Regions from separate parts of the Bradyrhizobium sp. SZCCHNS1022 genome, predicted to be linked through region 1. Evidence: predicted binding sites of a transcription regulator. Region 1 holds the regulator's gene; each other region holds the start of a gene.

Region 1 (7,601 bases):
TGCTCTATCGCATCCTGCACGCGCACCACCCGCGCACCGGCGACAAATGGTCGATCTATCCGAGCTATGATTACGCCCATGGCCAGTCCGACGCGATCGAGGGCATCAGCCATTCGATCTGCACGCTGGAATTCGAGGACCACCGGCCGCTCTACGATTGGTTCCTGGACAAGCTGCCGGTGCCCTCGCATCCGCACCAGTACGAGTTCGCGCGCCTCAACCTGACCTATACGCTGCTGTCGAAGCGCGTGCTGACGCGGCTGGTGCAGGAGGGGCATGTCGCCGGCTGGAACGATCCGCGCATGCCGACGATCGCGGGGCTGAAACGTCGCGGCGTGCCGCCGGCCGCGGTGCGCGAATTCGTCAAGCGTATTGGGGTCGCCAAGTCGAACAGCATCGTCGATGTCGGCATGCTGGAATTCTGCATCCGTGAGGAGCTCAACCGCACGGCGCTGCGTCGCATGGCCGTGCTGCGGCCGTTGAAGGTGGTGATCGAGAACTATCCGGAAGGCCAGGTGGAGGAGATCGAGGCGATCAATCACCCCGATGATCCCTCCGCCGGCACGCGCAAGATCGCCTTCGGCCGCGAGCTCTATATCGAGCAGGACGATTTCATGGAGAACCCGCCGAAGAAGTTCTTCCGCCTCTCGCCCGGCACGGAAGTGCGGCTGCGCTACGCCTATTTCATCAAGTGCCGCGAGGTGATCAAGAACGCCGCCGGCGAGATCGTCGAACTCCGTTGCACCTACGATCCTGCAACGCGTGGCGGCAACGCCCCCGATGGCCGCAAGGTGAAGGCGACCATGCACTGGCTGCCGGCGGCGCAGTCGCGCACCGCTGAGATCCGCATCTACAATCAGCTGTTCGCTAATCCCGCGCCCGACGCGGCGAACTTCGCCGCCGACCTCAACCCGAACTCGCTCGAGATCCTCAAGGATGCGCGGATCGAGCCGGCGATCGCGGAGACCAATTCGGACGCGGTGATGCAGTTCGAGCGGCAGGGTTATTTCGTGCGCGATCCCGACTCGACGCCGGACAAGCTCGTGTTCAATCGCACGATCGGCTTGCGCGACACCTTTGCCAAGGAAGTCGCGAAGGGCTGAAGACGAGACTTATCGCCGACACTGATCGCCGCCGTCATTTCGCGGCGGTTGCATGTGACGAATGGCTCGGCCCAAGATCGCGTGGCCCGAGATCGCGTGGCCGGTTGCGCGCAGCGGCCGGAATCAGACGCTCGCGCTCATTCGAGCGTATCCTGCCCGGCTTGGGTGAGCACGGGGACGCCATCTTCGACCTCGACGAGGCCGCGTTCGGTCAAGAGCCGCAGATCGTCGTCATTGACCGGTGACAGCGACAGGCGCCGCGCCCTGATGTCGCGCAGGGCCCAGCGCAGATGGATCGCCTGCTCGAGCCCGAGATCGGCGAACGGATTGGCTTGGTCGATCATGGCGCCAACAACTGCCGAGCGAGGAGAAAGTTCCACCCTTTCTTGAGGTGGTGGTGCCATTTCGGAGATTCTCGTTCTGTTCTGCTAGCCGTCGACTTGCAGCTTCCAGTAGCCTTTCGCCCGTTCAGGGAGTGCGAGTGCGATGGCGGAGCCGGACCGGCCGCCAAGCCGGGGGCGCGGCTTTGCCGGCAGCATTGCGGATGTCTGGCCGCCGCGACGGGCGGCGCAGGCCGGCGGCTATCTTGCCGATACCCCGACATGGTCGTCGCTGCTCGCCAGACTGAAGGCCTGGGCGCACGCCGAGGCCGCGGCAGGGCGGCTGCTGCCGTGGGTGCCGGTCGCCTTTGGCGCCGGGATCGCGCTGTATTTCGCTGCCGATCACGAGCCGGTGCTGTGGGTTGCTGCAGTGCTCGCGCTGATGATCTCTGCCGGAGCGTTTGTCTTGCGGCGTCACCGGCTGTTTCCGGCTGCGGTGATGATCGCTGCGGTCGCCGCGGGTTTTGCCGTCGCGACAGCCCGGACGGCGCGGCTCGCGCACACCGTGCTGGCCCGACCGCTGTTTTCGGTCACGCTGTCCGGCTTCGTCGAGACCCGCGACATCCGCGAGCGCACCGATCGTTTCGTGCTGCGCGTGACCGAGATGGAAACCGCGCGTGGTGAGATCACGCTGGCGCGGGTGCGGCTATCCGTACGGAAGGGCATGGCGCCCGACGTCGGCAGCTTCGTGCAGCTCAAAGCGCGCCTGTTGCCACCGCTCGCGCCGCTTCGGCCGGGCTCTTACGACTTTTCGCGCGACATGTTTTTCCAGAGCATCGGTGCCTCCGGCTTCGTGATGGGCGCGATCAAGACGGTTGCCCCGCCGCAGGATGGCGGCTTCGGCCTGCATTATGCCGCCTTCATGCAGGGCCTGCGCGACACCATCGATGCGCGCATCCGCGCCCGGCTCGACGGCGACGAGCGCGCGATCGCAACCGCGCTACTGACCGGCCGCCGCGACGCCATTACGACGCCGGTCAACGACGCCATGTTCATCTCCGGGCTCGGCCATGTGCTGTCGATCTCCGGCTATCACATGGCCGTCGTTGCCGGCGTGGTGTTCTTTGCCGTGCGCGCGCTGCTGGCGCTGATCCCGGGGCTTCATGTCAGCCACCCCATCAAGAAGTGGGCGGCTGCCGCCGCGCTTGTCGCCGCGGCCTTCTATCTGTTGCTGTCGGGCGCGGAAGTCGCGACCCAAAGGTCCTTCTACATGACCGCCGTCGTGCTGATCGCCGTGCTGGTCGATCGCCGCGCCATCACCTTCCGCACGCTCGCTGTCGCCGCGATGATCGTGCTAGCGATCGCGCCGGAGGCGCTGGTGCACCCCAGTTTCCAGATGTCGTTCGCCGCGACCTTAGGCCTGGTGGCGTTGGTACAACTCGGGCTGCCGCATCTGTTCGCGACGCCCGACAGTTCGACGACAGCGCGCATCGCACTATGGGGCGGCCGCGAACTGGCCATGCTGCTGCTGGCCTCGCTGATCGCGGGGCTCGCGACCACGCCTTATGCCGCGTTTCATTTTCATCGCGTGACACCCTACGGCGTGCTCGCCAATCTCGCGGCGATGCCGGTGGTCTCCGCTCTGGTCATGCCGGCCGGATTGCTGGGACTGCTCGCGGCGCCGCTCGGGCTCGACGGTCCGTTCTGGTCGCTGATGGGATGGGGCATCGACTGGATGATCGCGGTGACGCGCTGGGTGGCAAACCTGCCCGGCGCGGTCGGTCGCATCCATGCGTTCGGCATCGGTCCCGTGATCGCCGCAAGTCTTGGCCTCATCCTGATGGGTCTGCTGCGCACGCCGCTGCGTTGGAGCGGCGCGGGTCTGCTTGCGGCTTCGATTCTCTGGGCGCTGATGACGCCGCAGCCGGACATGCTGATCTCCGCCGATGGCCGCAACGTCGCGGTGCGCGGCCGCGAGGGCCGGCTGCATCTCATCCGGACGGGTAAGGACGCCTTCCTTGCTCAGGAATGGCTCGCCGCCGATGCCGATGCGCGAACGCCGGCCGATAGCTCGCTCGGCGACGGCGTGTCCTGCGATGACGCCGGCTGCGTGGTGCCGCTTGCCGATGGCCGCTTCGTCTCGCTCGCGCTGCGCGCCGAGGCCCTGGAGGACGATTGCGCGCGGGCCGCACTGGTCGTGACAGTCAGGCAAGCGCCGCCCGATTGCACGGCCTTAGTGGTAGATCGCGACCGGCTGCAGCATCAGGGTGGACTGGCCCTCACGCGGCGCGGCGACGGCTTTGCGGTCGAGGCCGTCCGGCCCAACGGCACGCAGCGGCCGTGGTGGCCGGCTGCTCCCGATGCGGGCGATTTCCAGGCAACGCTGGCGCCGCGCTCGCCGGCGCCAAGATCCCAGGACGCGACGCCGCCGGAGGCGGAGCAGGGGGCGGTGGATTAGCAATCCGGCAGTTCGAACGTGCCGAGATGATATTCGGATGCGTCGTCGTCCTCGTCGCCATCCGACGGGCTTCGCGATGGCGGTGGAAGCTCCACCAGGGTGAACAGCGCATCGGGATGTTGCTGCCAGACCGCGATATCGTCGGCCGTCACGGTCAGCCATCCGAACGTGAATATGTAACGACCGGGCTCAGTGATGCGCCCGGCCTTTTGCCAATTGATCTTGTTGACCACGGGCCATTCTCCCCCCGGCGAACCATAACTTCCGCCGAGGGCCGAATGTTCCCATTTGTCTTCGCATCCGTTGCGCTTCTCAGTTCAGGTGATCGAGATCCGCCGCACCGGCGTCGTTTCGCTGCTGCTCGAAGCCTCGGTGCCCAGCGGCCTGCGCTCGGCCGGCTGCTTGGTCGCGGGCAATTGCAGCACGGTGACGCGTTGTCCCTCGCAGAGCTGGGTCACCAGCACATGCCGACCATCTGCGAACTCGATCGCATCATGGTGGCGATCGGGCACATGCTTCTCGATCGTGTTGAACTTGGCCACGCGGTCGCGGATCGTGCGGGTCCAGATCCAGCGGCTGTCGTAGCGAACGTCGTCGGCAAACGCCAATTCCGTCCCGGGCAGCATACACACGGCGACATTCGGCTCGCTCTCGGAGGCGAAGCCGCGGGTCGAGGTTCCGCGGAACGTCGTCGAGATCAGCGTTTCCCCGACTTTCGCCGGGCGGGACGCAACAGCATGCAGGCTATAGTCACACATCGGATCGCTCCTCGTTCGAGATAGCAACCCACGCTCCCCCCGGACAGGCGCAGGCCTCTATCAGAGTGGACATCAGGAACGATGTTAGCGCGTGCTTGACGGCAATTCTGCGCTGATCTGCACCCCGTACGGCGCTTCGCGATCACAAGCGTTTGAGCGTGTTGCATCGCGATCGAAGTGCAATCATCATCAGCGCCGTCGGAAGAGACCTCCAACGCGTCAGATCAAATTGCGCGCGATCCAGTTCGCGCGCGTGACGATCAGTACTTGCGGTACAGCCCGATCAGCTTGCCCTGGATCTTGACGCGGTTGGGCGGCAGGATGCGGACTTCATAAGCGGTGTTGGCCGGCTCCAGTGCGATCGAGGCGCCGCGCCGGCGGAAACGTTTCAAGGTGGCTTCCTCATCGTCGATCAGCGCGACGACGATGTCGCCGGTGTCGGCGGAGTCGTTGCGCTGGATCAGCGCCATGTCGCCATCGAGGATGCCGGCATCGACCATCGAGTCGCCGCGGACTTCCAGCGCATAATGCTCGCCGGAGCCGAGCATGTCGGCCGGGACGCTGATGGTGTGGCTGCGCGTCTGCAGCGCCTCGATCGGCGTGCCCGCAGCGATGCGGCCCATCACCGGGACGGCGACGGGACGATCGCCCTCGTCGATCGCCGGCGTGCTGGTGCGCACCTTGCCGAGATTACCTTCGATGACAGACGGCGTGAAGCCACGCCGGTTGTTCGCCGCCTGGGACAGTTCGGGCAGCTTGATCACCTCGATGGCGCGCGCGCGATTGGGCAGGCGGCGGATGAAGCCGCGCTCTTCCAGCGCGGTGATCAGACGATGGATGCCCGACTTCGAGCGCAGATCGAGTGCGTCCTTCATCTCATCGAAGGAGGGCGGCACGCCAGCTTCCCTCAGACGTTCGTTGATGAACCGCAGAAGTTCGTACTGTTTGCGCGTCAGCATCTCGACCAGATCCCCAGGTTGATGTGTCGTTCTCGCCCGAGACGTTCTTGTTCAAGACGCTCTCGTTCAAGACGTTCTCGTTTGAAGCGTTCTCGTTCGAAACGTCCTCAGTTCGCGGCGCCCGCAACATCTTCGAAACAAATCATGAACGGACACTATCTGTTCGATATGTGTTCTGCAATCATTAATTTGCAATGAAGGTGGTGCGCAAGATGCCTGCTCGATGCCCGCAAAATAGCTGCGAGATCCCTGGCGGTATATTTGGCAGCTGCACCCTGTTTAGTCTGGCAGCCTCAGAATCTCGCAGACGGAGCCGGCACTTGCCGCGGGCGCAAAAGCCGGGCGGATCACCAGGGCCTGCGATAGCGCGAGGTTGCCGAGCAGCGAGGAATCCTGATGCGTCACCGGCGTTGCGACCAGCGCGCCGTCGGCGCGCACCTCGAGCCGCGCGCGCAGATAGTCCTCGCGGACGTCGTTGGCGGCGAGGTCGCGGCCGAGCAGCGCAGTCTCGCGGGCAGGGTGGATTTGAGCCAAGCCCACGAGCTTCCGAATCAGCGGCACCAGAAACAACAGGCTGCAGACATAGGAGGAGACGGGATTGCCGGGCAGGCCGATCACGCGCATCTGGCCCAACCGTCCATGCATCATCGGTTTGCCCGGGCGCATCGCGATCTTCCAGAACGCCATGTCCACGCCCTCGGCGTCCAGCGCCTGCTTGACCAGATCATGATCGCCGACCGAGGCGCCGCCGGTCGTGATCAGGATGTCGGCTTTCGCCTCGCGCGCGCGGCGGATGCCTGCGACCGTCGAGTCCAGCGTGTCGGCGGCGATGCCGAGGTCGATGGGATCTGCGCCCTCGGCGCGCGCCAGGGCGCGCAGCGCGTAGCCGTTGGAATAGACGATCTGGCCGGGACCGGGATTCGACCCCGGCATCACCAGCTCGTCGCCGGTGGCAAGCAGCGCTACCTTGGGGCGGCGGTGCACCGGGAGCTCGGGATAGTTCATGCTGGCGGCGAGCGACAGGTCGCGATCGCTCAGGCGTCGGCCGGCTTTGAGCAGCACGTCGCCTTCGTGGAAATCCGCGCCGGCCGGGCGAATATGCCGGCCCTTCCTGGCCGCTTCGGTGATGGTGACGTGGTCGCCATCCGCGATCGTGTCCTCCTGGATCACGATGGCGTCGGCGCCGTCGGGAACGACGCCGCCGGTGAAGATGCGCGCGGCCTCGCCGGGCCCGAGCGTGCGATCGAACGGCCGGCCGGCCGCGATCTCGCCGATGACCTTGAGCGTGGCGCGGGCGCGGTCGGCATCCGCGGCGCGGACCGCATAGCCGTCCATCGCCGACATCGGCTGCGGCGGCTGGGTCCGCAGCGCCGCGACGTCCCGCGCCAGCACCCGGTGATAGGCCTGGTCCAGCGCGACCTTTTCCTCCGGCAGCGGCGCGGCGCCGTCGAGCACCAAGGCCAAGGCATCAGAGACCGGCATCAGGGCCATGAAGAGTTCCTTCCGAACAGGCCGGCGCAGCGCCGACCGATTCCGCCTTCTAATCGAAGCTTCGATGCAAGGCCAAGCGCTTCGGCGGCAGGGCCGTCAGGACAGTCGATCGGTGGCCGCCCAGATACGCCGCTGCTTCGCCCTCCAGGTATCGTCAGACGTTGTCTGCAGATGCTCACTCACAGTCGCGCGAGAAACTCCGTGAGCAGGACGGTCACCTCGGCTGGCCGCTCCAGGCTCGGCAGGTGCGCCGTGCCGGTCAATTCGCGTCCCGATCCGTTCGGCATCGTCGCTGCCATCAGGCGGCTTCGCTCTTGAATATGAGGGAAATCAAGGTCGCCCCAGATCACGAGCGAGGGCGAGGAGATTTCGCCGAGGCACGGGAAGGCGGGCGTCGCATCGAGGTTCGCACCGATCGGCGGCGACCGCAGCGCAATGGCATTCTTGTCGATGAACAGCCGGCGCAGCTCACCGGCAACGCGGCCTTCGGCTTGGAGTGGACCGTCCAGCCA
Region 2 (7,601 bases), on a different contig from region 1:
GTTCATGCTCATCGCGGCCAAGTGTATCTCGACGGCGCCAATCTGAACGCGCAGGTCGGGCTGGCGCGTCCCGGCGACTACGGCGCCGATGTCAGTCACTTCAACCTGCACAAGACCTTCTGCATTCCGCACGGCGGCGGCGGTCCCGGTATGGGCCCGATCGGTGTCAAGGCGCACCTCGCAGCATTCCTGCCGGGACATCCTGCTGCCGATGGCGAGAGCTCACGCGCGCAGGGGCCGGTCTCCGGCGCGCCCTACGGCTCGGCGTCGATCCTGACCATCTCCTACATCTACATGCTGCTGATGGGCGGCGAGGGTTTGAAGCAGGCGACAGAGATCGCGATCCTCAATGCCAACTACATCGCCGCGCGGCTCGATCCGCACTTTCCGGTGCTGTATCGCAACGAGCGCGGCCGCGTCGCGCATGAATGCATCATCGATCCGAGGCCGCTGAAGCAAACCAGCGGCGTGACCGTCGACGATATCGCCAAGCGGCTGATCGACTACGGCTTCCACGCGCCGACGATGAGCTTCCCGGTGCCGGGAACGCTGATGATCGAGCCGACCGAATCAGAATCGAAGGCGGAGCTCGATCGCTTCTGCGACGCGATGATTGCGATCCGCAAGGAGATCGCCGAAGTCGAGCAAGGCCGGTTCAAGATCGAAGCCTCGCCGCTGCGGCACGCGCCCCATACGGTGCATGACGTCGCCGACGATGATTGGAACCGCGCCTATCGCCGCAGCGAAGGCTGCTTCCCGGCCGGCTCCGCGCGCACCGATAAATATTGGTGCCCCGTCGGTCGCGTCGACAACGTCTATGGCGACCGCAATCTGGTCTGCTCGTGCCCGCCGGTGGCGGACTACGCGGAAGCGGCGGAGTAAGCCGGTCACGCATACTCCGGGAAATCGATTGAGCGCCACGGCTCCCGGCATTCGAAGATATGCAGCGGATCGGGGTCCGGAGCGATGAGCACCGCATGCCAACGCCAGAGATTGGCGTTGGTCAATTCGGTGCCGCCCCACCAGCGCCGGATCGGATTGTGCCTGCTGAAATCCTCCTGCCCGGCCAGGATCGCCTTGCCGAGCGGCGTCAGCGACAGCGTGCTGGCCTTGTAGCGATCGAGGCGCTCGCGACTGTCGTGCATCTCGACCGAGAACGGCCATTCGGCAAGGCCCGAAATTACAGGCGTCGTCGCCAGCGCCAGATTTTCCAGGAGTGCGCCTGCTTCCCAATAGTCGAAGACGCGCCGCTGAAAGCGCTCGCGATAATGCGGAAACAGGTCGAACGGATGCTGATAACCGGCCGACAGCAATTCGAGGATGCGCAGTTCCGAGGCTCCGAGCCCTGTCGCTGCCCCCGGAAGCTCATCGAGCATCTCCTGCACGCAGCGGCGCAGCTGCGGCAATGCGCTGAGATCGTAGTTCAACAAATCGAACCAGGGTTGCGGAGTCGGCGCCCGAAACGACTGCCAGGCCAAATGAGCCGAGTCGAGATGCTCGCGTGCGAGTTCAACCCCGGCAATCGTTCGACTGGCGAGTTGCTTCGTCGACGCATCGAACAGCGCTGCATCGACATGCCGCAACACGATCTTCGTTGCGACCTGCGCATGATTGCGCAGATAATCCAGCAACCAGACCAAGACCAACTGGTCATTCGGACGGGTATCCATCCATAGCTCGACGCTGTCGCAACGCTCGACGAGATCGAGGAAGCTGTGCGTCCGCCCTCCGACCGCCATGAAGTCGCGGCGCGAGGCGAAATCCAACCAGTGACCGATCTCGCGCCGCGTGGTGTGGGTGCCGAGATAAGCCGACAGGTCGGCATCGGGCGGCAGCGGTCCCCACACGAACCGGTGGAGAATTGGCACCACAAGGTCGGCAAAGCCGCCCCTGCGAAGCGCCCCGGCGCTGGAATCATCGGCCGTTAGAATCAAACGCGTCATGCTCCTGCCTCCGCAGAGCTGGTCGGCTCAAGGCGCGATCAAGACGTTCGCGATCGGGTCCCACCGCCACAAATTTCCGTTGGTCAGTTCAGTACTGCCCCACCAGCGATGGATCGGATTGTGCCGGCTGAAATCCGTACGGCCGGTCAGGACTGCCTCACCGAAATCGGTCAACCGAGGCCAACTTTCCCGATAGATATCGAGGCGCCGCCGAAAATTTCCGAGCTCAACGATCTGGAGTTCGGGATTGAGCTCCATGATCGCAGGTACCGGGCCAAAAGCCAGCGGCTCAGCCAGAACAGCGGTCTCCCAGTCGTTGAAGATCGTGTGGCGGTAATAGCCGTTGAAATAGACGAGCGTGTTGAGGATGACGCTGAACCGGTGCGGAGGATCGGGATAGATCAACTCCAGCAATCCCATCTCGGTCGACCCAAGGCCGGTGCCTGGGGCTGGTAATTCAATAAGCAACCTCAGCACGGTGTCGCGCATAAGCGGAAACGCGCTCAAATCCTCTCGTAGCAGATCGCACCATGCTTGCGGTGTCGGCGAACGATAGGCTTGCCAGGCTCTGGAGGCGAGATCGACATGCGCGGACGTAATTGGAATCCGGGGAACTTCCATTTCGGCCGACTGCTCGGTGGAACGGCCGACCAGCCACTCGACCGGGCGAACGAAAAAATGCGGCGGAACGGCTTTGCGACGTCTGAGATAGTCCAGCAGCCAAATCAGCTCGAGCTGGTCGTTGGCGGTCGACTCGACCCAAACCTCAACGGTTTCAAAACATGCGCAAAGCTGGGCCAGACCAATGCCACGCACCTCGAACTGGTCGAGACGTTCCGAGGGAATGAAGTCCAGCCAGTGCGAACCCCGCTTTTGGTGTCGTTGTTCGGATCGCACATCGAAGCGGTCCTCCAGTTCATCCGTGGTGGGCGGACGACCAAACACCAGCCGTTGCAGATGACGTCCGAAGCAGTGACCGAAATGCAGGAACAGATCAGTCTGCTCGGTCGTATCCGATTTCGAGTAAAGATAGTTCGGCGTCAGGATAAGGCGCGTCATCGCTCGCCACCATGCAGCGCATATGACAGAGACAAGTGCGAAATAGTTGCGCGGATCCAGTCAGTTCGCCCGCGCGCTCGTCGTCAATTCTTCAAGTCGAGATCTGTTTGTATTGAACATCGGAAAAACGGGTGTTCTCGCCTTCCGAATCGAGGTGGATCAGCCTGAAGATACGTTTCGGCGGAGCCCCACGCGCAAACGGGCGCAGGACGGCAAGTCGACATCCTTAGCGCCCGCTGTCGTCGTAGACTTACTCTTCGGCCGGCTCTTCGCCGTCGCTGTCGGCATCGCGCTCTGCGCCAGCCAGGATCTGCTCGGCAATCAGGCCTGAGTTCTGGCGGATTGCAGCTTCGATCTTGGCAGTGAGGTCCGGGTTGGCGCGCAGGAAAGCTTTGGAGTTCTCGCGTCCCTGCCCGAGCCGCTGACTGTCATAGGAGAACCAGGCACCTGACTTTTCGACGATGCCGGCCTTGACGCCGAGATCGAGGATCTCGCCCATCTTGGAGACGCCCTCGCCGTACATGATGTCGAATTCGACCTGCTTGAACGGCGGCGCCAGCTTGTTCTTCACGACCTTGACGCGGGTGGAATTGCCGATCACCTCGTCGCGCTCCTTGATCGCACCGATGCGGCGGATGTCGAGACGAACCGAGGCGTAGAATTTCAGCGCATTGCCGCCGGTGGTGGTTTCCGGCGAGCCGTACATGACGCCGATCTTCATCCGGATCTGGTTGATGAAGATTACCATGGTGTTGGACTTGTTGATCGAGGCGGTCAGCTTGCGCAACGCTTGGCTCATCAGCCGCGCCTGCAGGCCCGGCAGCGACTCGCCCATCTCGCCTTCGAGCTCAGCCTTCGGCACCAGCGCCGCCACGGAATCGACCACCAGCACATCGACCGCGCCGGAGCGCACCAAGGTGTCGCAGATCTCCAGAGCCTGCTCGCCGGTGTCGGGCTGAGAGATCAGGAGCTCGTCGATATTGACACCGAGCTTGCGCGCGTAGATTGGGTCGAGCGCGTGCTCGGCATCGATGAAGGCGCAGATGCCACCCTTCTTCTGTGCTTCCGCCACGCAATGCAGCGCCAAAGTCGTCTTGCCCGAGGATTCCGGCCCGTAAATCTCGACGATACGCCCCTTCGGCAAGCCACCGACCCCGAGCGCGATGTCGAGCCCAAGCGAGCCGGTCGACACCGTCTCGATATCCATCGAGCGGTCGTTCTTGCCGAGCTTCATGACCGAGCCCTTGCCGAACTGGCGCTCGATCTGGGACAGGGCTGCGGACAGCGCCTTACTTTTATCCATGGAGGAACCTTCGACGATACGCAGGGCGGTGGCGGACATTGGCGCTCCTTATGGCGGGGATTCGCGGGATGGACAAACGGTTAACGAGACTGGGGCCGGTAATCTTTGGTGCATCTGCCGCGCAATGTACCCGATCTGTTCTCTGTTCGCAATATGTTCCGTTGCCAGACCCGCGACTTTTAGGCGTCCGCCCGATGGGCCCCCCTCCGCGTCCTAACCCGAGAGCGAGCAGGCGGCCCGCCGTCGATTGCGGCAGCAACCGCGACGCGTCTCGCGCTCGACGTCGATAGCCAGCAAGGCGGATCGGCGACTCTCTCTCATTCCGCACCTGTGAAGGTTGCGTGTCGCGCGGCGCGCAAGAGCGCCAACTGCGCCGATGGAACCCGTCCAGAACCAGGCTTGCCCGCCGCCGACGCTCGCGCGCGATCTCGCTCGCGAGCGGGATCGAAGCAGCCGCCTTCCCTCGCTCCGCTCCGAATGCGGCCTTCAGTTTGAAATTCCGATGACGAGAGTGCGGCAACGACTTGATCGGAACTTCATTTCGCCGCACCGGCGCAAAGCTCACGCCACGAAGACACAACTAATAATTGATCATCGCCATAAGCGCTGTGAATTATGACACGATGTGACATGAAGCGCAGCCGCTGCGCGCATTAGAGCGTGTGATCTCCAACTAAGTCACTCATGGCGAGCATTGGTCTTCTCAACAGATCTCGTCCCTGCCACAACCCGCACGAACAAGCGATCAAGAGTTTCCCGTTTAGATCGCCCGTGGTTCTCCTGAGAAGAACGAAGTTCCGGCCGAGCTTCCGCTTTTGTTCGCATGCAAACGCTACCCGTTTAGGCAGCCGCAAACCATGTCCACAATTCTCCCGCGCGAATGGAGTTCGGCGGCGAAGCCTGCCACGCGAACCAACAACCTGCTTTCGCTCGGTGCGGGGGCGGCGCCGAAGCCGGACGCCGCTACTCGCAGGCCGCACGGACCCGGCGCTCGCAACAGCCCGCAACACGACCACGGTGTCGGACGTCCACACCGCAAACATCGCTTGGCTACCGTCTAGGCAACTTCTGCGCGAGCGGCTCATGCAGCGAATGTGACGTTCCGATGATTTGGGCGGTCTTGCGGAAATCAGGCCGCCTTCTGCAAGCGCCTAAAGCGTTCCAAACGGAAGGGTGCGGGGTCGACGCAAGGCGTCGATCCCGTCACCAGATCAGCCATCAACGCACCAGCTCCGGGACCGATGCCGAAGCCATGACCGGAAAAGCCGGTCGCGATATGAAGGCCAGGAACTGAACCGACCGGCGCTATGACCGGAACGGCATCGGGCGTGACGTCCATGAGGCCTGCCCACATCTGCGTAACCTTGGCGCCGCGGAACGCTGGGAAGGCTTCGCTCAGATGGCTGAGGCCGCCATGGACCAGTCGCCACGACGGATCGGGATCGAGAATGCGGACCTGTTCGAAAGGCGTCACCTCGTCGCTTTTCCAGCTTCGGGCCATCGACAGTTCGCGAAAGAATTGTCCGCCGATGCGAAGCGTCAGCTCCCTCCAGCTCTTGATGAGAGTCGGCGTGTAGTCGCGGAACAGACGGAAGCTGTCCGGCGTGATCGGCGCGATGTTCGCGTTCCGCTGGGCAACGGTGAAGCCGCCGTCGAGGCGACGGCGGAAGGCGAAGTTGCCGGCACCGACGGCGAAATCAGGAACACCTTCGACCGCTGACACACGGGCGACACTGCCGAGAATCTTCAGGACAGGAAGATCGATACCCATGTTGCCGGCGAAGAGACGCGACCATGCGCCTCCCGCAAGAACGACCGACGAACAGCGGATCTCGCCGCGCTCGGTGACGCAGCCGCTCACCCTGCCCGCCGATCGTTCGATGGTACGGACAGCGCAATTGGTGAGGATGTGCGCTCCCTTGGCGGCCGCGCCGCGGGCAATGGCCGGGGCCGCGATGAACGGCTCAGCCTTGCCGTCGCTCGGCGTATGCAAGGCAGCGCGGAAGGATTTCGCCATTCCGGGCATGAGCGCCTTCAAAGACTCACCTCTGACAAGACGGGAGTCGAGGCCGAGCTGCTTGGCATGTTTCAGCCAATCCTCATACATCGCAACATCGGCGTCCGTGTCGCAGAGATATGCAATTCCAGCCTGCCGGAAACCCGTCTCGCCGCCGATGCGCGCATTCATGCCGCGCCAGATCCGGAGACTTTCGATGGCGAGCGGCAGCTCGGCCGGATCGCGCCCCATCTGACGTACCCAGCCCCAGTTTCGCGCCGACTGCTCCGCAGCGATCAATCCCTTTTCGCACAAGGCGACGCTCACGCCGCGCTCGACCAACGACAGCGCGGTGGATACGCCGATGATGCCGCCGCCGATGACGACGACATCCACCTTCGCCGGCAGTTCCTGCGGCGTCACGACAAGCTCGGGAATAATTCTAGACACGTCGTCCTCCTGGAAACGAACAAGGCGGTATGGATCAGGTGCGCCGTCCAGCCCTGAAATGGGCAATCAGGCGCTCGGTCCGCTCAGGGTCTGTGTAGGCAGAGACGTCTCCGAAAAGGAGAGCTGCCTCCGCCTCACTCATGAGACCTTGGGCGATCGCGGCATCCCGAATCGACAGGCCGTGTTTGGCCGCATGCTTTGCGATCGCGGAGGCCGTCGGATAGTCGTAGATCGCCGCAAGTGCGGTCGAAAGCGCAAGCGAGCCGGACGCATCGGCGAGACAGCGCTCGACATTCGCCGCGATTCCCACCACGCAGTTGGAGACGAACAGCGGCACGGCGCGGCGCATCAGGCGGATGGACTCGCTGAGCGCTTCGAGAATGATAGATTCCCAGACGTTCAGATCCAGTTCGCCCTCCGCGGCGCGTGTCACCGTCGCATCGTTACCGATCACGCGAAACGCGACCTGCATCATCATTTCCGGCATCACGGGGTTCACCTTACCGGGCATGATGGAAGAGCCGGGCTGCACGGCAGGGAGCACGATCTCCCCAAGACCAGCCCTCGGTCCGGAGGACATCAGCCGCAAGTCGGCCGACAGTTTCGACAGGACCAGCGCGGTCGCCTTCAGAGCGGCAGAGACGTGCACCCAGTGATCCGCGTTCTGAAGTGCATCGAACAGATCCTGTTCCGCGTCGTAGCGCTTGCCGGTCAGGACAGCGAGCTCGTCGAAAATCGCCGCACGATAGCCCGTCGAGGCACCGAAGCCAGTTCCAACCGCCGTCGCACCGAGTGGCAGCCGAAGGCAGGAGGCCTCGAGCCCGGCAAGATCCACGATCTGGCGCTCGAG
Region 3 (7,601 bases), 750 kb from region 1:
CGACGGTGGAGCGCGGGTTCTTCGAGGTCGTTTTCTGCTCGATCGAGATCGCCGGCGACAGGCCGTCGATCTGGTCGACGTCCGGCTTCTGCATCATCTCCAGGAACTGGCGCGCATAGGCCGAGAGCGATTCGACGTAACGGCGCTGGCCCTCGGCATAGATGGTGTCGAAGGCGAGCGAGGATTTGCCCGAGCCGGACAGGCCGGTGAACACGACCAGCTTGTCGCGCGGGATCTCGACGTCGATGTTCTTCAGATTGTGCTCGCGCGCGCCACGAATGGTGATGGCGCGGAGGCTGGACGGGTTGCCTTGCTGACGCTGCTTGGCCTTAAGCACTTCATCCATTGCGATTCGTCCCACGGCGCGGCTTCCGGCGCCATCGTTGCGGCGCGCAGACCCGCACGCCTCAGGTTCAGGCGCGCTCCGCCGGGAACCGGCCATCGGACGCCAAAGGAGAAGGTAGACCTGGAACGTAGGAAGAACGGCGGTGGATTTCCAGTGCCGTCCGCGAATCATCAACAATGCGCTGGCGGAATGGCAGTCCGTGGCAGCAGCGCCAATCGAGCCACCTGGCACAGACAGGCGAACTCGCAAAGAAAAAGCCTCCGCTCGCGGGAGCGGAGGCTTCGACCGTGGCCCGTAAAGGCCAGCGATTCTTAGAAGTGGTAGTTGATGCCGACCTGCACCGAGTGCAGGTTGAGGTCGCCGGACGGAACACCGAAGTAGGTCTCGCCGCCGAAGCTCTTGTAGAGGTACTCGGCCTTGACCGACCACTTCGGAGCGAACAGAACTTCGACACCAGCGCCGACGGTCCAGCCGCTCAGGAACTTGGATTCGGACGCGGTCGCACCGAGGGTGGTGAGCGAGAGCTTGTTGTTCGCCCAGGCGTAGCCGCCGGTGCCGTACAGCAGCACGGTGTTGAAGGCGTAGCCGATACGGCCGCGGACGGTGCCGGTGCTGTCGATCTTGTCGGTGAGAGTCAGGCCGAGCCCGCTAACCGATGCGTTGATGTCAGCCCAAGCCGCGTCGGTCTCGAGACCATAAACCAGGCTGCCAGCCTGCCAGTTGTAGCCCAAGGTACCGCCAGCGAAGCCGCCCTTGATCGACGGGCTGCCGCTGTTCTCAGAGGCATAGCCGCCCATGCCGCCCAGATAGAAGCCGGCCCAGGTCGGCAGCGGCGCCATCACCGGAGCCTTGGTGTAGGTGCGCGCGGCCAGGTCAGCGGCGACGGCAGGGGCCATTCCCAGCGCGGCAAAGGCCACAGTCGTCAGCAGAATTTTCTTCATAATTTTCAGTCCCATTCTTCCTCGTCGCTCCCGCCATAGGTGTGACAGGAACGTACCCGTTCAGATTGACGGAACCGCTATAACCGAGGTCTGCTCGAAAAACCGTCACTTCCGGGCCACAGTCGTGTCCAAAGCACGCCATTGGGAGCAAAAACCGGAAAGGCTTTGCAGCTCAGCCACATCTTCTGCAGGGGGCCGAAACGGCCGCCGCCCGGCCGACGAAAAAGGCCGGCGTGACGCCGGCCTCTGAATTCGACCTGCTGCGCGATCGATCAGTAGCGGGTCAGCGCCGGGCCGCCGAAGCGGTAGTTGACGCGCACGGTCGCCATGTCCACGTCCTGCTTGATCGTGTCGGTGCGGGCATTGGCGACGGCGGTGGCCGGGAAGCTGACGTTGCGGCTGCCCATGAACAGGTGATCGTACTCGAGCGCCACCGACCAGTTCGGGGCGAAGCCATACTCAAGGCCGGTGCCGACGGTGCCGCCCCAGCGTGTTTCGCTCGCCGAATCGATCTCCGCACCGGTCAAGGTGGCCAGCCCGCGATACTTGTTGTGGGTGACGGCAGCGCCGCCCTTCACGTACCAGAGCACGTTGCCCCAGGCGTAGCCGACCTGACCGGTGAACAGGCCGATCGCATCGGTCTTGGTCTGGTTGGTGACGCCCGCGGCCAGCGCTGCCGTACTGACATTGGAGGACTTCAGGTCCGTCCAGTCGCCCTGTGCTTCGAGGCCGAACACCCAGCTCGCGGCCTGCCAGCGATAGCCGATCTGTCCGCCGACCACGCCGCTGGTGGCGTTGTGGCAGCCCTCAGGTTGTGTGACCGCCAGCGGCACGCCGGCAACGTTGTTCAGCGTCCAGCAATTATGGCTCCAATCGGCGCCACCGTTCGCGCCGATATAGAAGCCGGCCCAGGTCGGCAGCGGCGTCACGTAGGCCGGCGGAGCCTTGGTGTAAGAGCGCGCAGCCAGGTCAGCGGCGAAAGCAGGCGCGATCCCGACGGCCGCGAAGCTCGCAGTCAGAAACAGCATTTTCTTCATTGTCGTCTCCAGTCCCATTGATCCTCTTCCGGACCCCACAGTCCGGTCCCACCCAAGTGGCTGGAGCAGAATTCTAACGAAGTCGCCTTTCAAAGCTGTCACCGCCGTGCTGCATCGAGCGGAAGCTGCTGATCGTGCTTAAGGATTGGTAAGCGTTTCGCGCACCGGCGAAACGCTACGGCGCACCGGGGTCGAACTACGGCAAACAAGTTTGTTGTTCGTCAGCTCGATCGCGGCCGATCCTGGCGATTGAGAGCAGGGCAGCTACTTGTCAGTGCTTCGCGACGACCGGACCGCCCCAGCGGTAGTTCACGCGCAACGTCGCGAGGTCCGCGTCCTGGCTCACCGTCTCGCCGCGCGAGGCCGCACCAGCGGGAACGCCGGAGAAATTGAGCGCGCGGTTGCCCATGAAGATGTGGTCGTATTCCGCGGCGACCGACCAGTTCGGCGCAAAGCCGACCTCGATGCCGGTGCCGACGGTGCCACCCCAACGGGTCTCGGCGGCGCGATCGAACACGGTGCCCGCAACTGTCGCCAAGCCGTTGTATTTGTCGCCGACCACGGCCGCGCCGCCCTTCACGTACCACAGCGTGTTGTTCCAGGCGTAACCGACTTGGCCGGTGAACAGGCCGACGGAGTCGATCTTGGTCTGATTGGTGGTCGCTGCCAAGGCCTGGCTGGCATTGCTGCCCTTGAGATCGGCCCAGTTGCCCTGCGCTTCGAGGCCGAAGACGAAGGCGCCGTTCTGCCAGCGGTAACCGATCTGGCCACCGGCGAGAGCACCAGTGGCGTTGTGACAGCCCTCTGAGGTCCCTGTTGCCGTGTTCGTCCAGCAGGTGTGGGCAGAGCCGCCCCCGGCGTTCAGGCCGACATAGAACCCGCCCCAATCATAGATGGCGGCGAGCATGGCAGGCGCTTTGGTGTAGGTGCGCGCGGGCAGATCGGCTGCGATCGCCGGCGCCGCCCCCAGCGCCAGCAACGTTGCCGCCCCCAGCAACATTCCCCACATCGCAGTCCCCAAGTCCCGTCCGACGCCCGCACGCACACCAACACCCCCCGCCGCTGGGGTCTATAGCCGTTTTCCCTGTCAGTGGCCGTCACCGAAATGCCACAACGACTAGCCAAGTTCCACAGCTGTCGCGTCAAGCCGGTAGCAAACAAAAGGCCGGCGCGAGGCCGGCCTTCCGGAATTGGTATTTGCCGCGCAATCAGTACGCAATCAGTACTTGGCGATGACCGGTCCGTTGAAGTGCCAGATGATACCGGCCTTGACGGTGTGAACCGTATCCTTCCACTCGGAACGATTGGTCGGAACAGGCGAGTACTGGATCGTGCTTTTGCCGAAATCGATGAAATTGTATTCGAGCTTGGCCGACCAGTTCGGGGCGAACATGTATTCGCCACCGGCGCCGACGGTCCATCCCCAACGCCAGTCGTTCTGAGAGAAGGAGTTGGCCGCACCGCCATTGAGGGCTGCGTCGTAGCGATGCTGGAGGTCGCCGACAGCCGCGCCGCCGCTGATGAAGAGCAGCCACGGGCCGTTCGCCCAGCCAGCGCGGCCCTTGATGTCGCCGAAGCTGCGCAGCTTGGTGAAGTAAGTGTCGCCGAGACCTGCATTGACCACACCCGAGCGGCCGCTGATGTCGGACCAGTGGTAGTCGCCCTCGATGCCGATCAGGTAGTTCCCGAACTGCCAATTGTAACCGGCTACGCCACCGACGAAGCCGCCGGACGTGTTGTAGCTCTGGGTGCCCACGAAGATTGCCGTGTTCGGCGCGCCGAAGAAGGTCTCTTTGCTGCGACCCCAGCCGCCGCCGCCTTGGACACCGATGTAGAATCCGGCCCAAGTGGGCGGAAGCGGTGCGGCGATAGGTGGCGCCTTGGTGTAGGGCCGGGCGGCCAGGTCGGCGGCGCTGGCCGACGTCACCAGTCCAAGAGCAATCAGGCTAACAGCACCAAGCAAAAACTTTTTCATTGCATACCCTTTCAAATTTGCGCGCTTCGTTACGTGCGCTCGGAAGCGCGGGTGTTCGTGTTGGCCGCACTCGCGTTCCGATTGAATATACGACGATTCAACCCATGATGCTGTGTCCGAAAGGCAACAATGGCGCCCAATCAGCGGCGAAAGCCGGGCCATTCGCGTACCACGGCATCTTGGTCCAGGCTTCAACCGATCTTGGATGGCGCCAGTCATCGGCGGGGCGACGCGACCCCAGCAATATTCCACGCATCGCGCAGTTCCCAGCCAAGGGGGCGTCGAACCAAACCGGCAACCAACAAAAAGGCCGGCGCGAAGCCGGCCTTTCCGAGAAGAGGATTTGCGCGTTTAGTAGCGGGCAATGATCGGGCCGCCGAAGCGATAGTTCAGCCGAACCAGGCCGATATCGGCATCCTGTTTGATGCGATCGCTGGCAGAAAACGCGCCAGCCGGCGTGACCGAGTCGACGGTATGCCGGCCAAGGAAGAGGTGGTCATATTCGACGCCCACCGACCAATTCGGAGCAAAGCCGTATTCAAGGCCGACGCCGATGGTTCCACCCCAGCGGGTGTTGTCAGCGGAGTCGACGAGGGTGCCCACAACGTTGAAGGTCCTGAACCTGTCTCCGACAACCGCGACGCCGCCCTTCCCATAGACCAGAACATTGTTCCAGGCGTAGCCGACCTGGCCGGTGATCAGGCCGAATGCGTTGATCTTGGACTGATCGGTGAGGCCTGCGGCAACAAGCGCGGTGCCGCCCAGCAGATTGACGTTGCTGCCACGGAAGTTGGCCCAGTTGCCCTGGCCTTCGACGCCGAACACCCAGCTCGCCATCTGCCAGCGATAGCCGATCTGGCCGCCGGCCGTCGCACCGGTCGCGTCGTGGCAACCCTCGTCCAACGGTGTCGCCAGCGTACCGAAGCCTGCGGTGGAAACCAGATCCCAGCACTTATGGCTCGAACCGCCGCCGGCGTTGATGCCGATGTAGAAGCCGCTCCAGTCATAAAGCACCGGCGCAACCGGAGGTGGGGCTTTGGTGTATGGACGTGCAGCGAGGTCGGCGGCACTTGCAGGCGTGACCAGTCCCAGGGCGATCAAGCTCACGGCACCAAGTAAAATCTTTCTCATCAGAAGTTCTCCCGCATTGCGCGCTTTCATTTGGGTCCCCCGGAAAGCGCCAACTAACAAATCTGTCCGACCGCCGAGGCGGCTTGTCATTGCTTGTGCAGGATACGCGATTCAACTCAAAATGCTGTCGCTAAAAAGCCACACCCTGGTCGCGAAATGGGAGTTCTGATGGCATCATAAGTTAATGAAAGTGCTTAAGTATCTGGGATGCCATGGAACTTTATTCCGGTTCCCGGCGGGAATTTGGTCAAATTTCGCCTCAAACGGGAACTCTACGCATGGTTGTGGGAATAGGATTCGAACAAAGCTGGAACGTGGCGCGACGGCTTGCTATATGTGGATAATCAAGGAGAAGGCGGGTCGCCGGCGCGACAAGCGTATAGGGTCCGCCGACTGAGGAAGGACCCCAGCCGCCGCATGCCGATCGGCCGGTGGGCACCGGTCCAGGAATTCGAGCCGCGGGAGAGTGTGATGGCGGGAAGTGTGAATAAAGTGATTCTGGTGGGCAATCTCGGCAAGGATCCCGAGATTCGGCGCACCCAGGACGGGCGGCCGATTGCCAATCTCAGCATCGCGACCTCGGAGACATGGCGCGACAAGGCGACAGGTGAGCGCAAGGAAAAGACCGAGTGGCACCGCGTCGTCATCTTCAACGAGGGGCTTTGCAAAGTTGCCGAGCAGTATCTGAAGAAGGGCGCGAAGGTTTACATCGAGGGCGCGCTGCAGACCCGCAAATGGACCGATCAGAGCGGCGTCGAGAAGTACTCCACCGAGGTGGTGCTGCAGGGGTTCAACTCGACGCTGACGATGCTGGATGGCCGGGGCGGCGGTGGCGGCGGCAGCTTTGCCGACGAGCCAGGCGGCGATTTCGGCATCGGTGGGCCGTCATCCGCACCAGCGCCGCGCCGGCCGGTTCCGGCCGGTGGCCGCAACAGCGACATGGACGACGACATTCCGTTCTGATCGCCGGCGGGGCGCGTTGAGAAACGCGGGTCTGGCGCCGCATTTTCCTCGACCGACGAGCGCCTTAAGTCACTGGAAAAACGAACAGAAAAAGCCGCCCCTTCCGTGCGGGGAGGGGTGGTTTGCGGGGCTGCGATGCGCTATATGATTCGCATCGATTTCCGCGTGCAAAACTGACCGGATCCCCAATTGTCCGACACTGAAGATGAGAAGCCCGGCGAGCCGGGCGGACCTTCCGACATTCGCCCCGTCTCCATCCTCGACGAGATGAAACGCTCCTACCTCGATTACGCGATGAGCGTGATCGTGGCGCGTGCGCTGCCTGACGCGCGTGACGGGTTGAAGCCGGTGCACCGCCGCATCCTGTACTCGATGTACGAGCAGGGGCACACGCCGGACAAGAAATACGTGAAGTCCGCCCGCGTGGTCGGCGACGTCATCGGTAAATATCACCCGCATGGCGACCAGTCGATTTACGACGCCATGGTCCGCATGGCGCAGGACTTCTCCATGCGCGTGCCGCTGATCGACGGCCAGGGCAATTTCGGCTCGGTCGACGGTGATCCGCCGGCAGCCTATCGATACACGGAAGCGCGGCTGGCGAAGTCGGCGATCCCGCTGCTCGACGACATCGACAAGAACACGGTCGACTTCGTTCCGAACTACGACAACTCTGACAAGGAGCCGTCGGTCCTTCCGGCCAAGTTTCCGAACCTGCTGGTCAACGGCGCCGGCGGCATCGCGGTCGGCATGGCGACCAACATCCCGCCGCACAATCTCGGCGAGGTGATCGACGCCTGCGTGGCGCTGATCGACAATCCCGCGCTCACGATCGACGAACTGATCAACATCATCCCGGGCCCGGACTTCCCGACCGGCGGCATCATTCTCGGACGCGCCGGCATCCGCTCCGCTTACCATCTCGGCCGCGGCTCGATCGTGATGCGGGGCAAGGTGACGATCGACACGATCCGCAAGGATCGCGAGGCGATCATCATCTCGGAGATCCCCTATCAGATCAACAAGGCCACGATGGTGGAGCGCATCGCCGATTTGGTGCGCGAGAAGAAGATCGAAGGCGTCGCCGATCTGCGCGACGAGTCCGATCGCGAGGGCTACCGCGTGGTGGTCGAGTTGAAGCGCGATGCGGTACCCGACGTGGTGCTGAACCAGCTCTACAAGTTCACGCCGCTGCAGACGAGTTTCGC
Region 4 (7,601 bases), on a different contig from region 1:
GTACGGCGAGTGAAACTCTCGACGAAGAACTGCGCGATCTGCCGTCTCGGCATCGCCGTCCGAAGCTCGCTGCCGCCGGTCCAGGGCAGCACCAGGGTCGTACCGACCACGAGCACCGCCGGTGCGGCGATTGCGGCGGCCCATACCGCGCGCAACAGCCGCTGTCGGTGCAGGCGGATCACCTCGCCAGACGCAACCACGACGGCCAGTCCCGACATCAACAGGGTGACGCCGGGACCGGTGATCACCGTGTCACGGCCGAACAGGCCCGACAGCAGGCTGAAGGTGAGCGGAGGCGCGAGCGCAAAGCAATAGACGAAGTCCCGTGCAAGCGGCACGAGCGCAGGCCGATAGATGATCGGCGCATCGGTCTCATCGCCGCTGACCCAGCTCGCATTGAGAACAACCAGCAGCCAGATCGCCGCCATGGCGAGCAGGAGGCCGCCAAGCAGCCAAAGCCACAGCACTGCGCGTTCGCCGAGTTCGGCCAGCACAGGCAATGCGGGCCAGGTGACGGTATCGGCGCGAACGACGAAGATCAGGTAAGGCAGCGCCAGGACCAGCACGACCAGCAGAGCAAACAGGGGATCGAACGATCTCAGGATGCGCCGCCCTCGCGCGCTGGACACGACAAAGCCGACGATCAACAACAGCAAGCCGAAGGCCGCCGAGGTCGTCAGCAGCAACAATCCGGCCTCGATCGACCAGGCGAACCAGGCATTGCGCCGGTTCTGTCCCAGGATCTGCCAAGTATGCAGCAGCAGCAGCGCCCAGAGCGGGCGGGTGAGAACGTCTGGGCCGAAATCCAGTGTCGGCGCACCGAACGCGGTCACCGTCATCGTCAGAAGGACTGCGAGCACGGCGTGCTGGCTTCCAACGATCGCGCGTCCGAGCGCAAAGACGGCCCACAAGGTCACCGCCGACGAGAGCGCCGCCAACAGGTACACGCCGATCATGTGATTACCCACCAGCCGATAGGCGATATCGGCCAGCCAGAACGACAGCGGCGGCCCGAGATCGGTGCCGACCTGATATTCCCGGCCGAAGGCGAGGACCGTCGCGAGATTGCCGGGAGGGCTGCGGTAGAACAAGACCGCGACCGCCAGCCACAACAGCGCCTGGCACAACAGCACGATCACCACGACCAGCCGCGGCCGGGCGCGAATCAGTTCGACGACCAGGGATGTGAAACGCATGGGAGGCTGGATCGCTGGCGATCGTCTCTCGTTCACTTGGAGCCGTCTAGGTCGATCTGGCGGTCGAAACCGCGAGGCCGAGGTGGGCGGCGGCCCGTAGCGAGGAGTGACGCTTGGTGCTGGTTGGACGCCAAAATTATTAAGACCGCGGCCCCGCTGAGGCAATCGGCATTACAAGCCAACTGCAACTTCCGCCGATGTGACCACTGCCGTCTCGGCAAACAGGTCAGGCTCGGGCATCACCGTCCAAGGCTGGTGTTTCCGGCGCGCGGCCACTACCGGCGCGAACAGGCTGCGATGATGGACCGAGGGTCCGAGGCGGTCGAGCGCGGCCAAATGCTCCGGGACGGCGTAGCCCTTGTGCTGCTCGAAGCCATAACCCGGACAATCCTGCGCCAGCGCGCACATCAGCCGGTCGCGGGTCACCTTGGCGACGATGGACGCGGCCGCGATCGACATCACCAGGCCATCGCCGCCGATCACAGCCTCGCAATTGCAGTCGACCTCGATCTTGTCACGACCGTCCACGAAAACATGCTTCGGCGGCTCCGGCAGCGCACCGACGGCGCGCGAGAGCGCCCACAGCGAGGCCCGCAGGATGTTGTCGCGATCGATCCGCTGAGGTGAGGCGAAGGCCACTGCAAAGGCCGAGGTCTTGCAGATCTTCTCGAACAGCACCTCGCGCTGCTCGGCCGTGAGCCGTTTCGAATCGTCCAGGCCCTTGGGGATCCGCTTGGGGTCGAGCACCACGGCCGCAGCAACGACCGGACCTGCGAGCGGCCCCCGTCCGGCCTCGTCGCAGCCGGCGACCGGCCAGATCCCCTGCTTCCGCAACGCGCGCTCGCGACGAAAGCTCGGCAGCGCCACCGCAATGACGCCTTTGGCGGGCTTCGCCAACGCGACGTCGCCCGCCTTGGATGCGGTCTTAGCGGCGGTCCTGGCGGCGCCCTTCCCGGCTTTCGCAGGCTTGGCAGGCTTTTTGGCTGGATCCCGAATCATGACCGCGATCGTGCTTAAGCCGGCCGAATCACGCAACCGGGAACTCGGCCGAAATTCCCGCTATCCTCCGCCTCTAATCTGGAAGATGGACCCGTTGGTCCGGACCGACCTCGATTCCGGGCGCGACGACCACCTCCCAAACATGCCCGTCGGGATCGGCAAAATACCCGGCGTAACCGCCATAATCGGTGCTCTGCGCTGGCTTCAGCAGCGTGGCTCCGATTGACAACGCGAGCTGCAAGGCTCGATCGACCTCCTCGATCGACCTGCAATTCCACGCCAATGTCAGGCCACGAAACGTCTCCGGACGGGATTTCCCCGACAGACCCGCCTCCCGCGCGAGATCGTCCCAGGGATAGAGTCCGAGCACGCTGCTGCCTGTGTCGAAGAACGCCACCGCCTCGCCGGTTGCCCGAAATTTTCGGGCAAAACCCAGCGCCTCGTAAAACGAAATGCTGGCGCGCATGTCAGCGACGCCCAGCGTGATGACGGTGAGCCGCGGCGTCGATGGCAACAGGCCTGCGCTCATTGTACTCTCCCTGCAACTGACGTTTCCTAGAACAGGCTGAGCTGCTGCCCGCCCCCCTTCGGGCGCACGAAATGGTCGGTGGTGAGCTTCGACCGGCGCTTGTTCAGCCCCAGTCTTTCACAGGCAATCTCGAAGCGGCGCCCGATCATCCAGGCCATCGGTCCGGTACCCTTCATCCGGGTACCCCATTGCGAGTCGTAATCGCGGCCACCGCGCATATCCCGGATCAGAGTGAAGACGTGGCGATAGCGGTCCGGGTAATGCTCGAGCAGCCATTCCCGGAACAGGTCGCGCACCTCAAGCGGCAGCCGAAGCAAAACATAGGCGGCTTCCTTGACGCCGGCATGGGCGGCCGCATCGAGAATGCGCTCGATCTCACTGTCGTTGAGCGCAGGGATCACCGGTGCGACCATCACCGTGGTGGGGATGCCGGCCTTGGACAAGGCCTGCAGCGCCTCCAGCCGTTTCGACGGCGTCGAAGCGCGCGGCTCCATGGTTCGCGCCAGCTTCGGGTCGAGCGTCGTCACTGAAATCGCCACCTTGGCGAGGTTCTTCTTGGCCATCCGCGCCAGGATGTCGGCGTCACGCACAACTAGCGCCGACTTGGTCACGATCCCGACGGGATGGCCAACCCGCTCCAGCACCTCGAGGATGCCGCGCATGATCTTCCGCTCGCGCTCGATCGGCTGATATGGATCGGTATTGGTGCCGATCGCGATCATCCGAGGTTCGTAGCCCGGCGCGGAAAGCTCCTTCTCCAACAGCGCCGGCGCGTCCGGCTTGGCGAACAGCTTGGACTCGAAATCGAGCCCCGGCGACAGGCCGAGAAAGGCATGGGTCGGCCGGGCAAAACAATAGACGCAGCCATGCTCGCAGCCCCGATAGGGATTGATCGAGCGATCGAACCCGATATCGGGCGAATCGTTGCGGGTGATAACCTTGCGTGAGGTGTCGGTCGCGACCGTAGTCTTGAAGGGCGGTAACTCCTCCAGACTCTGCCAGCCGTCGTCGAAGGCGACCCGCGCCTCAGCCTCATAGCGGCCGCTGGCGTTGGATTGTGCACCCCGGCCGCGTCGCCGGCCCTGGTCGATGGCGACAGCGAGCTCGGGAAAATCAGCAGAACTTGGAGGTGCACCCGCCGGCTCGGAGGGCGCCTTGACCGGCGGGTGCTTGAGGGCATGTGAAGATGCTCGGCTCATGGCCAAGAGATAGCAGACATTACGAACAAAGCAAGAACAAAAGTACAAACAAAGAACAAGAATGCCAATGGTCGAGGTCTGCGCCAGCGCAAGCTCGCTATCACAATCCCGTTCTATCCTACCGACCGGATGGAACGAGCCGGGTTCGCCGTCACTCTTTCCGTGCGCCTACCTTGAACGGAACGGGTCAGCGAGGTCCCATGCAAATCACCCCCACAGAGCAGAACAAGCTGGCCAGCGATCTGGAGCTGCTCGATCGCTACTGGCGTGCGGCCAACTATCTTTCGGTGGGGCAGATCTACCTGCTCGACAATCCGCTGCTGCGCGAACCTCTGCGTCCTGACCACATCAAGCCGCGGCTGCTCGGTCATTGGGGCACCACGCCGGGACTGAACTTCATCTATGCGCATCTGAACCGGGCGATCCGCGCGCAGGACGTCGACGTGATCTATATCTGCGGCCCAGGCCATGGCGGCCCGGGCATGGTGGCGAACACCTATCTGGAAGGCACCTACAGCGAGATCTACCCGGACATCACGCGCGACGTGGACGGCATGCGCAAGCTGTTCCGGCAGTTCTCCTTCCCCGGCGGCATCCCGAGCCACGCGGCGCCGGAGACGCCGGGGTCGATCCACGAGGGCGGCGAGCTCGGCTACGCGCTGGTGCATGCCTATGGCGCAGCCTTCGACAATCCCGACCTGATCGTCGCCTGCGTGGTCGGCGATGGCGAGGCCGAGACCGGGCCGTTGGCCACCTCCTGGCACTCCAACAAATTCCTGAACCCCGCACATGACGGCGCGGTGCTGCCGATCCTGCATCTCAACGGCTACAAGATCGCCAATCCGACCGTGCTCGGCCGCATGAGCGATACCGAGGTCCGGCAGCTATTCGAGGGTTATGGCTACGAGCCATTATTCGTCGAGGGCGATGAACCGGAAGCCATGCACCGCGCGATGGCCGACGCGCTCGATGTCGCACTCGCGAGCATTCGCTCGATCCAGCAGAGCGCTCGCCAGCAGGATGCGAATGTGCGCCGGCCCAAATGGCCCATGATCGTGCTGCGTAGCCCCAAGGGCTGGACCGGGCCAAAGGAGGTCGATGGCCTGAAGGTCGAGGGCTTCTGGCGCGCGCATCAGGTGCCGATCGCCAATCCCCGCGGCAAACCCGAGCACCTCGCTTTGCTCGAATCCTGGATGAAGAGCTATGAGCCGGAGAAGCTGTTCGACGGCGACGGCCGACTGATGCCGGAGCTGCAGGCGTTGGCACCGCATGGTCCGCGCCGGATGGGCGCCAATCCGCACGCCAATGGCGGACTCCTCAAGCGCGAGCTGAAACTGCCGGACTATCACGCCTTCGCGGTGGAGGTGTCCTCACCCGGCGCCGTCATCGCCGAGGCCACTCGCGAGCTCGGCAAGTTCCTGCGTGAGGTCGTCAAGCTGAATGCGGACAACAGAAACTTCCGCATCATGGGTCCCGACGAGACCGCGTCCAACCGGCTCGATGCGGTGTTCGACGCCACCGACCGGGTCTGGATGGAAGGGATCGAGCCTTACGACGTGCACCTCGCCCATGATGGCCGCGTCATGGAAGTGTTGAGCGAGCATCTCTGCCAGGGCTGGCTCGAAGGCTATCTGCTCACCGGCCGCCACGGCTTGTTCTCCTGCTACGAGGCCTTCATCCACATCGTGGATTCCATGTTCAACCAGCATGCCAAGTGGCTGAAGGTCTCGCGCGCCCTGCCCTGGCGGCGGCCGATCGCATCGCTGAACTACCTCCTGACCTCGCATGTCTGGCGCCAGGACCATAACGGCTTCAGCCATCAGGACCCCGGTTTCATCGATCTCGTCTCCAACAAGAAGGCCGACATCGTCCGCACCTACTTCCCGCCGGATGCGAATACGCTGCTATGGATCGCCGACCACTGCTTGCGCACCTATGACCGCATCAACGTGATCGTCGCCGGCAAGCAGCCATCGCCGCAATGGCTGACCATGAAGGAAGCCGCCACGCATTGCGAAGCCGGCATCGGCATCTGGCCGTGGGCCGGCACCGGGCCCGCCGACCAGGAGCCCGACGTCGTGATGGCCTGCGCCGGCGACATCCCTACGTTGGAGACGCTCGCCGCTGTCGACCTCTTGCGCAAGGCGCTGCCGAATTTGAACATCCGCGTCGTCAATGTCGTCGATCTGATGACGCTGCAGCCGAAGGACCAGCATCCGCATGGCCTCAGCGACCGCGATTTCGACAGCATGTTCACGATCGATAGGCCGGTGATCTTCGCCTATCATGGCTATCCGCATCTCATTCACCGGCTGACCTACAACCGCACCAACCATGACGGCATGCACGTGCGCGGCTTCATCGAAGAGGGCACCACGACCACGCCGTTCGACATGGTGGTGCTGAACGAGCTCGACCGCTTTCATCTTGCGATCGAAGCGATCGAGCGCGTGCCGGGGCTCTGCATCTCGGCCGCCCATGTGAAGCAAAAGTTCCGGGACGCCCTGATCGAGCACGCCCGCTACATCCGCCAGCACGGCGAGGACATGCCGGAGATCCGCGACTGGGTGTGGCCGAACAGTGCCGGCGGTCTCACGCCGCAGGAAGCAGGAGATTGATCGGCGGGGCGCGCCAATGTGACGGCTGGATGAATGATCTAGCGCAACAGCCGGCCGGCCCGGTCAGGCAGACTGGCACCATCAGTCTCTGACCAGACGCCGCCATGAAATCGCAGATCATCAAAGAGCTCGGCCAGGCCGACATTCTGCTGCCGCAACTGATTGCGGATGGTCTTGCCGCCAACGACCGCATCAAGGTGCGCCTGAGCGCGCTGCAGGCTGCGAGCCAGCATGCGCGAGCGCCCGAGCGGCGGCTGACGGATCTGTCGGCCGAAAGCCGGGCCGCAGGGATCACATCGGCCGATCTCTCCACCTTGATCGGCGGCGCCCATCGGACTGCGGAGGGACGCTTGGCGGCGCCAGGGCTACCGCAATTGATCAGGCATATCGAAGACGACGCGCGCGCGATGATCCGCGCCGTGGCCGGCGGCCGTCCCACCGAGGGTGACGCCGCCGAGAAGCGGCTCGCCGCCATCCGTGGCGCAGGCCTGCTCGAGGGCGGCAACGACGTCGAATTCGCGCGCGTGGCACGGCTCACCAAGGCGCAGGAAAGCGCCGACAGCCTACACCTCCTGGTGATGGATCTGCACAAGACGCTGAACCGGATGGCTGCCGACTGTGCAGAGGAACTGCTTGACGGCGCCCATGTCTATGGCCTCACCGAAGCGGATCGCCCGGCGGTCGCGGCCTTCATGCGCGGGCTCAACGCCACGCACGCCCTGAAATTCGATCACCCGGGCCTGGACACGATGGCTACCCGCTCCGGCGATCGCCTCCTGATCCAGAACGATATCGGCACCACCGACGCCCATGTCATGGTGATCTCGGTCCGGAATAACGCGGTCACCGTGACCTACACCGACGTGCATCTGGTGCGGGCGAAATTCTTCATCCAGCTGTTCGATGCCTTTGCCGCGCATTGGAGCGGACTCGATCGCCACGACGCCGCAGGTCTTGGTGAAGAGAACGCTTTCTTTCTCGTGACCGGCCAGTTCGACGGCGACAGCGCCAAAGCACGCGATGACTTCCTCGCCGCACTCGGCGCCGCGCTGGTGTTCCT

What was found. The regulator LexA, encoded in region 1, represses DNA repair genes until DNA is damaged. The targets are predictions, from matches to a motif close to TGTTCNNNNTGTGTTCNG.
Region 2: the regulator LexA is predicted to act here: its motif matches at 4,449-4,466, upstream of recA (recombinase RecA).
Region 3: the regulator LexA is predicted to act here: its motif matches at 5,728-5,745, upstream of QX071_RS18645 (single-stranded DNA-binding protein).
Region 4: the regulator LexA is predicted to act here: its motif matches at 3,945-3,962, upstream of QX071_RS12630 (PA0069 family radical SAM protein).

Annotation. Positions count from the first base shown of each region.
Region 1 covers NZ_JAUETT010000002.1:350,843-358,443, forward strand. Annotated here, with positions in the region: gene QX071_RS15140 (glutamine--tRNA ligase/YqeY domain fusion protein) at 1-1,103, shown strand, start outside; gene QX071_RS15145 (hypothetical protein) at 1,241-1,447, opposite strand; gene QX071_RS15150 (ComEC/Rec2 family competence protein) at 1,590-3,881, shown strand; gene QX071_RS15155 (hypothetical protein) at 3,878-4,114, opposite strand; gene QX071_RS15160 (hypothetical protein) at 4,199-4,639, opposite strand; gene lexA (transcriptional repressor LexA) at 4,900-5,598, opposite strand; gene glp (gephyrin-like molybdotransferase Glp) at 5,878-7,089, opposite strand; gene QX071_RS15175 (alpha/beta hydrolase) at 7,269-7,601, opposite strand, start outside.
Region 2 covers NZ_JAUETT010000004.1:425,160-432,760, reverse strand. Annotated here, with positions in the region: gene gcvP (aminomethyl-transferring glycine dehydrogenase) at 1-882, shown strand, start outside; gene QX071_RS24800 (DUF1835 domain-containing protein) at 888-1,943, opposite strand; gene QX071_RS24795 (hypothetical protein) at 1,971-3,002, opposite strand; gene recA (recombinase RecA) at 3,253-4,344, opposite strand; gene QX071_RS24785 (FAD-binding oxidoreductase) at 5,435-6,751, opposite strand; gene QX071_RS24780 (aspartate ammonia-lyase) at 6,786-7,601, opposite strand, start outside.
Region 3 covers NZ_JAUETT010000002.1:1,099,378-1,106,978, reverse strand. Annotated here, with positions in the region: gene uvrA (excinuclease ABC subunit UvrA) at 1-346, opposite strand, end outside; gene QX071_RS18670 (porin family protein) at 658-1,287, opposite strand; gene QX071_RS18665 (outer membrane protein) at 1,560-2,324, opposite strand; gene QX071_RS18660 (outer membrane protein) at 2,596-3,333, opposite strand; gene QX071_RS18655 (outer membrane protein) at 3,544-4,299, opposite strand; gene QX071_RS18650 (outer membrane protein) at 4,651-5,430, opposite strand; gene QX071_RS18645 (single-stranded DNA-binding protein) at 5,902-6,393, shown strand; gene gyrA (DNA gyrase subunit A) at 6,583-7,601, shown strand, end outside.
Region 4 covers NZ_JAUETT010000001.1:2,790,401-2,798,001, reverse strand. Annotated here, with positions in the region: gene QX071_RS12645 (glycosyltransferase family 39 protein) at 1-1,196, opposite strand, end outside; gene QX071_RS12640 (ribonuclease HII) at 1,368-2,195, opposite strand; gene QX071_RS12635 (VOC family protein) at 2,269-2,724, opposite strand; gene QX071_RS12630 (PA0069 family radical SAM protein) at 2,751-3,923, opposite strand; gene QX071_RS12625 (phosphoketolase family protein) at 4,124-6,541, shown strand; gene QX071_RS12620 (hypothetical protein) at 6,646-7,601, shown strand, end outside.